One region of the Rhodoferax sp. SPJ4 genome, then DNA from elsewhere that is predicted to be linked to it. Evidence: predicted binding sites of a transcription regulator. Region 1 holds the regulator's gene; each other region holds the start of a gene.

Region 1 (4,153 bases):
GCCGCACCGGAGGCGGTTGCCGCGCCCGACCCGCCACCGCCGGTGGTGCTGCCGGCCACGCTGACCGTGGCCGCGCCGAGCGCCGCCGAGCGTGACCTGTCGTCCGGCTTTGCCGGGCCGCAACCCGGCCAGGTCGAGGCCTTGCTGGATTTGCAGCAACAGGCCAGCTTCTTCGAGTCGCTGGGCCAGAAGACCCAGGCCACCGCGGTGCTGCAACGCCACATCGACGGCAAACCCTTCACCAGCCCCTGGGCCTACCTCGAGCTGTTCCACCTGTACCAGGGCCTGGGGCAGATGACCGAGTTCGACCGGCTCAAGCGCTCTTTCCACCTGACCTTCAATGCCCATGTGCCGCCGTTTGCCGACGAGGGCGAGGCCGGGGTGGGGCTGGAGGCCAGCCCGGACGCGCTGGCGCGCATCACCGCCCTGTGGCCCAGCGAAGGCGGGATGGCGGTGATCGAGACCTTGTTGTGCCAGCCGCCAGGCGACAGCGACGAGGTGCTGACGCTGAACGCCTACCGCGAGCTGTTGCTGCTGTGTGCGGTGGGCCACGAGGCCCTGGCCATGCCGGCGGTGGCCGTGCCTGCCCGGCGCAGTGGCGCCCGCTCCTGGGAGGACCGCGACCAGCCCAGCACGGTGTTGCAGCCGCTGACCGAGTTGCCGCACGAGCCGGTGCCCAAGGTGGACATTGACCTGTCCACGCTGACCAAACCACCGGTGCACGACGATCCGGGGCTGGATTTCGACCTGCCCAAGGGCACGGGGTCGGGCACCCCGCGCTGAGGCGGGCCGACGGCCTTCAGCGCCGGACCTGCAAGGCCCCAGGGTTGACGATGTTGGTGGGCGTGCCCTTGATGAAGTTCACCACGTTGTCGAAGGCCGCGGCAAAGTACATCTCGTAGTTGTCCTGCTCCACATAGCCGATGTGGGGCGTGCAGATGCAGTTTTCCAGCCGCAGCAGGGCATGGCCTTGCAGGATGGGCTCGCTCTCGAACACGTCCACCGCCGCCATGCCGGGTTTGCCGCGGTTCAGCGCGGCCAGCAGGGCGTCGGGCTCGATCAGCTCGGCGCGCGAGGTGTTGACCAGCAGCGCCGTGGGTTTCATCAGCGCCAGGTCTTCAGCCTTGACGATGCCACGGGTGGCGTCGGCCAGCCGCAGGTGCAGCGACAAGACATCCGATTCGGCAAAAAAAGCCGCCCGGCTAGTGGCCGCCTCATGGCCGTCGGCCACGGCTTTCTCCAGCGAGGCCTGGCGGCCCCACACCAGCACCCGCATGCCAAAGGCCCGGCCATAACCAGCCACCAGCTGGCCGATGTGGCCATAGCCCCAGACGCCCAGCGTGCGGCCTTTGAGGGTGGCGCCCATGCCGAAGTTGGCCGGCATCGAGGCCGCTTTCAGGCCGGCCTGCTGCCAGGCGCCGTGTTTCAGGTTGCCGATGTACTGGGGCAGGCGGCGCATCGCGGCCATCACCAGCGCCCAGGTCAGCTCGGCCGGCGCCACCGGCGAGCCCGGGCCCTCGGACACGGCAATGCCGCGCTCGGTACAGGCGGCAATGTCGATGTGGCTGCCGGCCCGGCCGGTTTGCGCGATCAGCTTGAGTTTGGGGAGTTTTTCAACCAGTTGGCGGCTGATGGCGGTGCGTTCGCGGATCAGCACGATGACTTCCGCGTCCTTCAGACGCACCGACAGCTGGCCCAGGCCCTTGACGGTGTTGGTGTACACCTTGGCCGGAAACGCATCCAGTTTGCTGGCGCAGTTGAGCTTGCGCACCACATCCTGGTAGTCGTCCAAAATCACAATGTTCATCCCAACATTGTGCCTGCACGGCAGGGCCCGTCCGGGCCCATCGGGCGTCGGCCGCGGTCAGCCGGTCTTCAGCGGGTTTCCTGGGCGGCCAGCCGGTCCAGTTCGGCGCAGACGTCGGCAAAACGGCCGGAAATCACCATGCGGCCGGCGGCCGAACGCTCCTGAGGGCCGTCCAGCACCCGCAACACACGCAGCGGTCGGCTGCGACGTTCGACCAACCGGGGCTTGGCCACACAGACCGGGGCGGCCATGCCGGTGCTGCGAGTGGGGGCGGCCGGTGCGGCCACCGGCCCGGACAACCAGGCCATCAGGCTGCGGAGTGGTGTGACTGGCGACCAGTCGGCAAGGTGAAGCGAGTGCATGACGGTGCTTTCAGCAGGGAGGTACAAGGGCTTTCGGCGCCAAGCGCGCCGGGTGAAGCGCCCCATCGGTTCAATGGACGGGTGATTTCAGTGCCAGGCGGTGTTTGGCGAGGCCGGCTCACATCAGCATGGTGTTGCGGATCAGGCCCACGGCCAGGCCCTCGATCTCGAAGGGCTCACCCGGTTCGACCACGATGGTTTTGAACTCGGGGTTCTCGGGCAGCAGCTCGATGGTGTTTTTGTTGCGGCGCAGCCGCTTGACGGTGACGTCGTCGCCCAGCCGGGCCACCACGATCTGCCCGTTCTTGGCTTCCTTGGTGATTTGCACGGCCAGCAAATCGCCGTCCATGATGCCCACGTCGCGCATGGACATGCCGCGCACCTTCAGCAGGTAGTCGGGCTTGCGCTGGAACAGGCTGGACTCGACATGGTAGGTCTGGTCCACATGCTCCTGGGCCAGGATGGGCGAGCCGGCCGCGACCCGGCCGACCAGCGGCAGCGCCAGCTGGGCCAGGCTGGGCAGGGGCAGCGAGAACTGCTTGATGCGCGACTCGTGGATGGCGCGCAAGGTCTCGCCTTGCAGGCGGATGCCACGCGAGGTGCCGCTGACCAGCTCGATGACACCCTTGCGGGCCAGTGCCTGCAAATGCTCCTCGGCCGCGTTGGCCGATTTGAAGCCCAGCTCCGAGGCGATTTCGGCGCGGGTGGGCGGCGCACCGGTGCGGGCGATGGCGCTCTGGATCAGATCCAGAATTTGTTGCTGCCTTGCGGTGAGCTTCACGGGAAAATGCTGCATGTCGGACATGGTGGCTCCTTGGTCGCCTGGGTCGGCCGGCCCGCGTTGGATTAGCGGATCGGCTGTTTGGATATCCAGTAACTGTATTTTTGACCAGTTTTTGAAAGTTTGCAAGTGAACTCTTCCACCGTGCTGGTCTTGGGCACCGGCGGCACCATTGCCGGCGAGGCCGTCGCCGCTGGCGAAGGTGCCACTTACCGTGCCGGCGTGCGCGGCGTGGCGCAGCTGCTGAGCGAGGCCGGCGTGGCGGCGGCGGGTGTGCATGTGGTCAGCGAGCAGCTGGCGCAGATCGACAGCAAGGACCTGGACTTCAGTGTGTGGACCCTGCTGGCCGAGCGCATCACGGCCGGACTGGCCCAGCCCGACACGCAGGCGGTGGTGGTGACCCATGGCACCGACACGGTGGAGGAAACCGCTTACTTCCTGCAGCAGGCCTTGCAGCCCACCAAACCGGTGGTGCTGGTTTGCGCGATGCGGCCGGCCAGCCACCCGGAAGCCGATGGCCCGCAGAACCTGCGTGACGCTCTCACCGTGGCCTGCACCCCCGGCGCCCAGGGGGTGCTGGTGGTGTGTGCCGGGGCGGTGTTTGCGGGGTCCGAGGTGCGCAAGCTGCACCCGACCCGGCTGGACGCCTTTGGTGCTGGCGAGGCCGGACCGCTGGCCCAGGTGGTGGGTGGGCGGCTGGTGCAGAGGCGGCCTTGGCCCTTGGCGGGCCGCGCCGTCTGGCCGGTGGTCGCGCCGGTGGCCGGCCAGGGGGCCTGGCCCTGGGTCGAGGTGCTGATGAGTGGCGCCGGTGCGCGGACCGAGGGTGTGTCGGCGCTGGTGGCGGCTGGGGTGAAGGGGCTGGTGGTGGCCGGCACCGGCAACGGCACGCTGCACCAGGCCTGGGTGGCGGCCCTGCAGCAGGCCGAGACGGCCGGGGTGATTGTGTGGCGCACCACCCGTTGCCCGCTGGGTCAGGTGGTGGCCGAGGCCGGCGCCTGGCCACCCGCGGTGGCCTTGCCCCCGGCCCAGGCCCGGGTGGCCTTGATGCTGGCGCTGATGGCCGGTTGAGGCCCGCGAGCAGCCACAAAAAAGCGGGCCCGCAGCCCGCTTTCAGAGGGGCGTGATGCCCGCTCAGTTGGCCAGTGCGGCGAAGGCGCGGGCCTTGATCTCGTCCACGCTGCCGGTGCCGGAAATGGCGCGGTA
Region 2 (4,153 bases), on a different contig from region 1:
CGCCCAGAACCAGTGGAATCAGCATGGGCCAGGAAATCCAGCCAATCACCACGATGAAAATGACGGCGAAAGGCAGGTCAATGAAGGCCACCACGGTGGCCGACCCGATGAAGTCACGCACCGACTCGAAGGCCCGCAGGTTGGAGGCGAACGAGCCCGCAGACACCGGGCGCTGCTCCATGCGCATGCCCAGCACCCGCTCCATGATGTAGGCCGACAGCTTGACGTCCGAACGGCTGCTGGCCAGGTCGACAAAACGGCTGCGCAGGGTGCGCAACACCAGGTCACTGACCAGCATCAGAAGCAGCCCCAATGCCAGCACCCACAAAGTCTCAAACGCGTGGTTGGGCACCACCCTGTCATAGACGTTCATGGTGAACAGCGGCAACCCCAGGGCAAACAGGTTGGCCAACAAAGCCGCCAGCAGCACGTCGCGGTACAGCGGACGGCTCTCAGCCACGACGCTCCAGAACCAGTGTCCGTGCCGCCCCGCCCGCACTTCCGGGGCCCGGGCGTCGAATCGCAGTCGGGGCCGGGCGTAAATGGTGGACCCGATGTAGTCCGCACTGAGGTCGGCCAAAGGCACGGTCACCGGTGCATCACCCAATTCGGGGTACACCACCTTCAGGCTGTCACGCGCCTCGTTGAAACCCAGCACCACACAGGCACGGTCCCCGCGCAACAACACCACCGCTGGCAACAAGGCATCCTTCAAACCGGAGAGTTCGGTGCGCACCCAGCGGCTGCTGAGGTGGGCCCGTTTGGCGGCACGCTCAAACAAGCCCGGCGTCAGACGATGGCCCTCCACCGGCAAGCCAGCCATGATGGATTCGGGGGTGAGCACCTCGCCGTGGGCCCTGGCCACAATCATCAGACAAGCCAACAGCTCGTCGTGCGCGCTGGGTCGGGGGGCGTCCCGGTCAGGACTTGCTGGCGCGCCGTTCGGTAACGGCATCTCCACTGAAATTTGCTGCATGATTTCAGTGTATCGAACAATTCCTTACACTGGACTGCATTAATTCCGGAATAGAAAAAGCCCCACAACCGTGAGGTTGCGGGGCCAATCTTTTGGTGGGCGGTGCAGGGTTCGAACCTGCGACCCCTGCCGTGTGAAGACAATTCCACGGCCAAGATGCCTCATCCTGAAAGTTCACAAGCAATCCCGCTTGATCCCTAAAAATTCAATTAGATCAATAACTTAGACGATTGTCAAGGCTTGGAGTCAAAAAATCTCATCCCGAGAAATCACGTCGAATCCCGAGAGGTCCCGTCAGTCACTGGCACAAAAGTGGCACAAAAGTCGGCCCGGATTTGACTTGAATTCTTCGCTTCGCTGAGCATCGTGACTGCCGCTTTTGACGGTCTTAGAGAGTTTAAAGACAGAAGGCACCAAGCACCAGTGACTACGACCGCTCTTCCCTCTCAGACGACCCAGCTTTCACCCAGCGCCTCGGCCTGCTGAAGCACCAGCTCCACTGCCGCATCGGCCTGGTCCGGCGGGTACTTGTGCTTGCGCAAGATGCGTTTGACCATCAGCCGCAGGCTGCCCCGCACACTCTCCCTGCGATCCCAGTCCACGGTCATGTTCTGACGAAGGTTCGCCGTCATTTCTTGCGCAATCTTCTTCAAGGTGTCATCGGTCAGCTCTTTGACCGCTGACTCGTTGTTGGCCAGCGCGTCATACAAACGAGCTTCGTCGTCGGTCAAACCAAACGAGCGAAGGGTCGCCGTCCGGTTCATTGACTGACCGGATCGGCAGAAACGTGTACGCCCGGCCATCTGGTCTGATGACCTGGAATCCCTCTCGGTGACTGCACGCTGTCCCCAGCGCCTCATGCGTGCTGGGTGATGAAGCGCCGTGGGGATCGGCGTAGCTTGGCTCCACCCAGGTGATCCCATGGGTTGATGCGAAGACAAAAGCGGCCGGTCGCACCATCTCGAAACCGTCTGGGTCGCGGATGTTCATCAGCGCTCCCAGGCTCCAGTGGCTCGCAAGTGCCTCGATTTCGGCGGCCTGGGCCACAGTCAACATGCTCATCAGCGGCATTGTCTGGTTTCTGGGGACAGATTGCAGTTCGACCAATGGCGGTCTAAACTGTATATATGTACAGTCCATTGTCGCTCACACCGGAAACCTCTGCCAAAGAGCTTTGCCGGCTTCTGGGCGTGCCCAAACTTCCCTTGCTCATTGCCCGAGCCAGCGTCCAAGCCGGGTTCCCCTCCCCCGCTCTGGACCACGCCATGGTCCGGATCGAGCTTGAGAAAGTGCTTGTTCCCGATCCAGACACCACCTTTTTGCTCCGGGTGGCTGGGGAATCCATGGTTCAGGCGGGTATCCACGACGGGGATGTGGCGGTGGTCAACAAAGCCATCCGAGCCAGGCACGGCCACCTTGTTGTTGCCGTCATTGATGGGGAGATCACTCTCAAAAAGCTCTTTCGACGCGCCGGGGTGGTCAAGCTCTGTGCAGCCAATCCTGATTTCCCGGACATCGTGTTGAAGGATGCCCAGTCCCTGGAGATCTGGGGCGTGGTGACCAGCACCGTTCGGCAGCATGCGACATGACCACCACGTCTCCCATGTTCGCCCTGATCGACGGGAACAACTTCTATTGCTCGTGTGAGCGGCTGTTTCGTCCAGACCTCAAGCACAGGCCCATGGTGGTGCTGTCCAACAACGACGGCTGTGCGATTGCCAGATCCAATGAGGCCAAAGACTTGGGCATCCGGATGGGCCAGCCTTGGCATGAAATCCGTCACCTGGTTCAAAGCAAAGGCCTGGTCGCCTTCAGCGCCAACTTCGCCTTGTATGGCGACATCTCCGACAGGATGATGCGCCTGGCCTCCAGCTTGGGGCCTCGCCAGGAGATCTACTCCATTGACGAGAGCTTCATTGATGTCTCTGGCATCCGGGACATCAGCGCCCGAGCCCACGACATGCGGAACAACATCCTGCGTGGCCTGAACATCCCGGTGTGTGTGGGCATCGCGCCCACCAAGACACTGGCCAAACTGGCCAACGCGGTGGCCAAGTCGGCCGAGCGCAAACCAGGCTCCTATCCGAGCCACCTGGCCAGGGTCTGCAACTTTGGCGAGATGAGCGAGGGCGAACTGGACGACATCTTGGCAAAGACAGATCTTGGTGAAGTGTGGGGAATTGGGCCTCGGATCGCGAAGAGCATGAAAGCATCGGGGTTGAGCACCGTGCTGGATGTGAAGCGCATGGACCCCTCTATCGCACGCAACACCTGGTCGGTGGTGGTGGAACGCACAGTCCGGGAGCTCGGCGGGATTGCCTGTGTGGACCTGGAGGACGTCCAAGAGCCCAAGAAGGAGATCGCCAGCACCCGGAGCTTTGGCAGGCCAGTGACCGAGCTCAATGAATTGATCGAGGCAGTCACCGAGTACGCCTGCAGGGCAGCGATCAGGCTAAGGCAACAAAACAGCGTGGCTGGCAGCCTGCAGACCTTCATCCGAACCAGCCCGTTTCGGGTCAAGGACCGGCAGTACGCCCGAAGCGTGGTCGTGCCGCTTCGGCGGCCCACCCAAGACAGCAACGCGCTGGTTCAAGCGGCGGTGATGGGGGTGACGGCCATTTTCAGGCCCGGGTTCAAGTACGCCAAGGCCGGGGTCATGCTGCTCGACCTCCAGGATGACACCGTGGAGCAGTTCGAGCTGGGACTGGACGAGGGCACCAAGGACCGCGGCAGGTTGATGAAGGCGATGGACGTGCTCAATGAGCGTTTCGGGCGGGGGACCGTGTCAGTGGCTTCATCTGGCATCAAGTTTGGTCACAAGGCCTGGTCCATGAAGCAGGAGAGAAAAACACCGAACTACACCACGGTGTGGGATGAGATGCCGGTGGTGCGAGCGTGATCAAAGCCATGTTGATGCGGTACGCCCTGGCTCTGCTGGTCATCGTCGCTTGGTCGATGGTGGATGTGGAAGCGACCATCCAGGTGGAAGAGGTGGTGGAGAGTGGTGGATGGGCACACCATCACCCAGCAACCACCACCATTGCAGTTTCACCGATTCGATAAAGCGAACTCAAGCCTCTACGCCATTCAAATTGACGTTGGTCACCGCGGGATCTGACTCTACTCGCTTAGCCAGATGCTTCGTTTGGTACGGTGATTTCATCGGGCACATACACC
Region 3 (4,153 bases), on a different contig from region 1:
GCCTGGCCATCCTCGCCCCATGGACCCATGCGGCCGGTGGGCGGCGCGGTTTGCAGTGCTACCGGGCCCACGGCCTGGCCCTGGCCGATCGGGCGCTGGCCGCCGCCTATCCGGTGCTGCGCCAGCTGCTGGGTGATGACAGCTTTGCCGCGCTGGCTGCCGATTTCTGGCAACACCACCCGCCCCGCTGGGGCGACATGACCCAATGGGGTGCGGCGCTGCCCGGCTTTGTGCGGGGCGCGAAGGCGCTGGCCGACACACCTTACCTGGCCGATGCGGCCGAGGTCGAGTGGGCGCTGCACCGCAGCGCCACCGCACCCGACGCCGAGGTGGACCTGGGCTCTTTGGCGCTGCTGGTGGAGGCCGACCCCGCCACACTGCGGTTGCGGCTGGCGCCGACCACCCAATGGTTGGTCAGCCCCTGGCCGGTGGTGAGCCTGCTGCAGGCCCACCGCACCGGCCAGCCGACCCTGGCCGCGGTGGGCCAGCGGCTGCGCGACCACGCCGCTACCGGCGCTCCGGTGACCGAATGCGCACTGGTCTGGCGCCAGGGCTGGCGCCCCCAGTTGCGCGAAGCGCTGCCCGGTGAGCCTGGCTTTCTGGCTGCGGTGCAACGCGGCCACAGCCTGGCCCAGGCACTGCAATCCCATCCCATGCTGGACTTTGCCCAATGGCTGGCCCCGGCGGTGCACGGCGCGCTGCTGGTGGGTGTCCAACGCCTCGATGTTTCAGGAGATTTCCCATGACCAGCCACAGCCCCTCCATGGTGTCCCGACCGACCCGGCCCAGCCCCTCCTGGGTGCGGCGTGTCTGCGATGTTTACCGTCGGGGCGCCACGTTGCTGGACCGTTTGCAGCCCCTGGCCGCGCTGGGCGCGCGGCTGTACGTGGGCCAGGCCTTTTTCCTGTCAGGCCTGACCAAGCTGCGCGACTGGGAAACCACGCTGGCTTTGTTCACCGACGAGTACCACGTGCCTTGGCTGCCGCCCGAGCTGGCCGCGGTGTGCGGCACCGGCGGGGAGCTGGTGTTGCCGGTGCTGCTGGTGTTGGGCCTGGGCGGGCGCCTGGCGGCTCTGGGCCTGTCGGTGGTGAATGGGGTGGCGGTGCTGTCGCTGTCCGAGATCGCGCCGGCCGCGCTGCAGCAACACCAGCTGTGGGGCGCGCTGCTGTTGGGGGTGGCGGTTTATGGGCCGGGGCGCTGGTCGGTTGACGGGCGGTGGGCCCGGCCGCGCCGCTGACAGTCCACGCTCAGTCGTCGTCCAGCCCACGCACGGCGCGCCGGATGGCCTCGCTGCCAAAACCGCGCGCGGCCAGAAAGCGCACCTGGCGGGCCCGCTCGGCGGGGTCGGTGGCCACGCGGCCGAAACGTTTGGCCCACAGCGCCTGGGCGCGCTGCGGCTCGGTGGCGGCCAGTTCGGCCATGGCGCTGGCCACAGCCTCGGTGTCCAGGCCCTTGTGCTGCAGCTCCTGACGGATGCGGCGGCTGCCCTGGCCGGCGGCCCGGCGGTGCAGCACGCTGTCCAGCACCCGCTGCTCGTTGATGAAGCCCTTGGCCTGCAATTCGTCCAGCACCTGGGCCACCTCACCGTCGGTGGTCTGGTGGGGCGTCAGCTTGCGCTCCAGCTCGGCGCGCGAGTGTTCGCGCATCGCCAGCAGGCGCAGGGCCCGCCCTTTCAACGAAGGCGGTGTGGTGGATTTGCCAGTGGGGGTCACTTGGTGATGGAAGGTCAAAAAAAGCGGAGGCCGCGCCTCCGCAGGGTGCTCAGGCCTCCACCGCCATGGCCAGCAGCGGGATGCCCAGCGATTCGCGCACCTTGTTCTCGATCTCGCGCGACAAGGCCTTGTTCTCGCGCAGGAACTCGCGGGCGTTGTCACGGCCCTGGCCGATTTTTTCACCGTTGTAGGCGTACCAGGCGCCCGACTTGTCGACGATGCGGGCCTCCACCGCCATGTCGATGACCTCGCCCTCGCGGCTGATGCCCTCGCCGAACAGGATGTCGAACTCGGCCGTCTTGAACGGCGGCGCGACCTTGTTCTTCACCACCTTGACCTTGGTTTCGTTGCCGATGGCCTCGTCGCCCTTTTTGATGGTGCCGATGCGGCGGATGTCGATGCGCACCGAGGCGTAGAACTTCAGCGCGTTGCCGCCGGTGGTGGTTTCCGGCGAACCGAACATCACGCCGATCTTCATGCGGATCTGGTTGATGAAGATGACCATGCAGTTGGTCTTCTTGATGGTGGCGGTGAGCTTGCGCAGCGCCTGGCTCATCAGCCGCGCCTGCAGGCCGGGCAGCGAGTCGCCCATGTCGCCTTCCAGCTCGGCCTTGGGCGTGAGCGCGGCCACCGAGTCGACCACGATCAAATCCACCGCGCCGGAGCGCACCAGGCTGTCCACAATTTCCAGCGCCTGCTCGCCGGTGTCGGGCTGGCTGATCAGCAGCTCCTGCAGGTTGACGCCCAGCTTTTGCGCGTACTGGATGTCCAGCGCGTGTTCGGCGTCCACAAAGGCGCAGGTGCCGGCCTGCTTTTGCATCTCGGCAATGACCTGCAGCGTCAGCGTGGTTTTGCCCGACGACTCCGGACCGTAGATTTCCACCACCCGGCCACGCGGCAGGCCGCCCACGCCCAAGGCGATGTCCAGCCCCAGTGAGCCGGTGGACACCACCTGGATGTCCTCGATCACCTCGCCCTCGCCCAGGCGCATGATGGTGCCCTTGCCGAACTGCTTCTCGATTTGCGCCAGCGCGGCCTGCAGGGCCTTGGCTTTTTCACTGTTGGCGGCGGGTGTGCCTTTGACCGGTGCGTCCATGAAAATCCCCTTTGAAATCAATGCGTTGGCTGAAAACTGTCCAGTGGTGTTAATCACAGGCTGGATGCTTGAACAGCAGTTTAATGGGCTTGTTGCATCGAAGTAAACGATTAATCGGTCAGTTTGCCTTACCATTTACCAGGTGACTTCCCCCTTTCCTTGGCCCTGCGAAGACCCGCCAGCGGCAGCGTCGCCGGCCATGGCGCCCGACTGGCGCCAGACCCATTTGGGCCGGCTGCTGGGCCATGCGATGCGGCGCTTTGACGAACGGGTGCTGCACCTGATGGCCCACAGCGTGGAGGTGCCACTGGCGCTGTCCAACCTGGCCGCCCGGCACCAGGTCAGCGCAGCCCATGTGCATGTCACCCGCCACCTGGCGCTGGACGGTTCGCGGTTGACCGAACTGGCCCAGCAGGCTGGGATCAGCAAACAGGCCATGGGGGATTTGGTCGACCAGTGCGAGGCCTGGGGCCTGGTGACTCGCGAAGCCAGCCCGCGCGACCGCCGGGCCCGGCTGATCTGCTTCACCGACACCGGCCGGCTGTGGCTGCGGGCTTTCCAGGTGGCGGTGGCGCAGGCCGAGGCCGAGTTCCGCCAGGAGGTGGGCAGGGAGGTGGCCACCGTGGTGGCGCTGGGCCTGGAGGCCTACGCCGGCAGCTACGGCGCCAGTGCCGAGACGCGCGACCTAAAATGAGCCGACAAGACAGAACAAGGAGACGGGCATGCGGATACTGATTGCCGAAGACGACCAGGTGCTCGCCGACGGTTTGCTGCGCAGCCTGCGCACCGGCGGCGCGGCGGTTGACCATGTGCCCGATGGCGCCCAGGCCGACGCGGCGCTGATGACCAACACCGAGTTCGACCTGCTGATCCTTGACCTGGGCCTGCCCCGCTTGCATGGCCTGGAGGTGCTGAAGCGCCTGCGGGCCCGTGGCGCCACACTGCCAGTGCTCATCCTCACCGCCGCCGACGGCGTGGAAGAACGCGTCAAAGGCCTGGACTACGGCGCCGACGACTACATGGCCAAGCCCTTCAGCCTGCAGGAACTCGAAGCCCGCGTGCGGGCCCTGACGCGGCGCGGCATGGGCGGCGCCACCAGCACCATCAAACACGGCCCACTGACCTACGACCAGGCCGGCCGCGTGGCCACCATCGACGGCCGCATGGTCGAGCTGTCGGCCCGCGAGCTGGGCCTGCTGGAGGTGCTGCTGCAGCGCGCCGGCCGCCTGGTCAGCAAGGACCAATTGGTCGAGCGCTTGTGTGAATGGGGCGAAGAGGTCAGCAACAACGCCATCGAGGTCTACATCCACCGGTTGCGCAAAAAGATCGAGAAAGGCCCAATCCG

The links. The regulator LexA, encoded in region 1, represses DNA repair genes until DNA is damaged. The targets are predictions, from matches to a motif close to ACTGTATNNNNATACAGT.
Region 2: AC4BAR_RS10905 (LexA family protein) is a predicted target of LexA. The motif match lies at 2,095-2,112, and genes of this name have one in related genera.
Region 3: recA (recombinase RecA) is a predicted target of LexA. The motif match lies at 2,868-2,885, and genes of this name have one in related genera.

Annotation. Positions count from the first base shown of each region.
Region 1 covers NZ_JBYZMN010000001.1:1,498,061-1,502,213, reverse strand. The annotation lists gene AC4BAR_RS07305 (type IV pilus assembly protein FimV) at 1-783, shown strand, start outside; gene AC4BAR_RS07300 (D-2-hydroxyacid dehydrogenase family protein) at 800-1,807, opposite strand; gene AC4BAR_RS07295 (hypothetical protein) at 1,876-2,169, opposite strand; gene lexA (transcriptional repressor LexA) at 2,288-2,965, opposite strand; gene AC4BAR_RS07285 (asparaginase) at 3,080-4,018, shown strand; gene adk (adenylate kinase) at 4,082-4,153, opposite strand, start outside.
Region 2 covers NZ_JBYZMN010000002.1:732,003-736,155, reverse strand. The annotation lists gene AC4BAR_RS10915 (type I secretion system permease/ATPase) at 1-955, opposite strand, end outside; partial or broken gene AC4BAR_RS10910 (type I restriction enzyme endonuclease domain-containing protein) at 1,423-1,710, opposite strand; gene AC4BAR_RS10905 (LexA family protein) at 2,167-2,565, shown strand; gene AC4BAR_RS10900 (Y-family DNA polymerase) at 2,580-3,875, shown strand; gene AC4BAR_RS10895 (hypothetical protein) at 3,872-4,039, shown strand; gene AC4BAR_RS10890 (helix-turn-helix domain-containing protein) at 4,105-4,153, opposite strand, start outside.
Region 3 covers NZ_JBYZMN010000003.1:256,985-261,137, reverse strand. The annotation lists gene AC4BAR_RS12385 (HvfC/BufC family peptide modification chaperone) at 1-746, shown strand, start outside; gene AC4BAR_RS12380 (DoxX family protein) at 743-1,237, shown strand; gene recX (recombination regulator RecX) at 1,248-1,676, opposite strand; gene recA (recombinase RecA) at 1,762-2,808, opposite strand; gene AC4BAR_RS12365 (MarR family winged helix-turn-helix transcriptional regulator) at 3,008-3,502, shown strand; gene AC4BAR_RS12360 (response regulator) at 3,531-4,153, shown strand, end outside.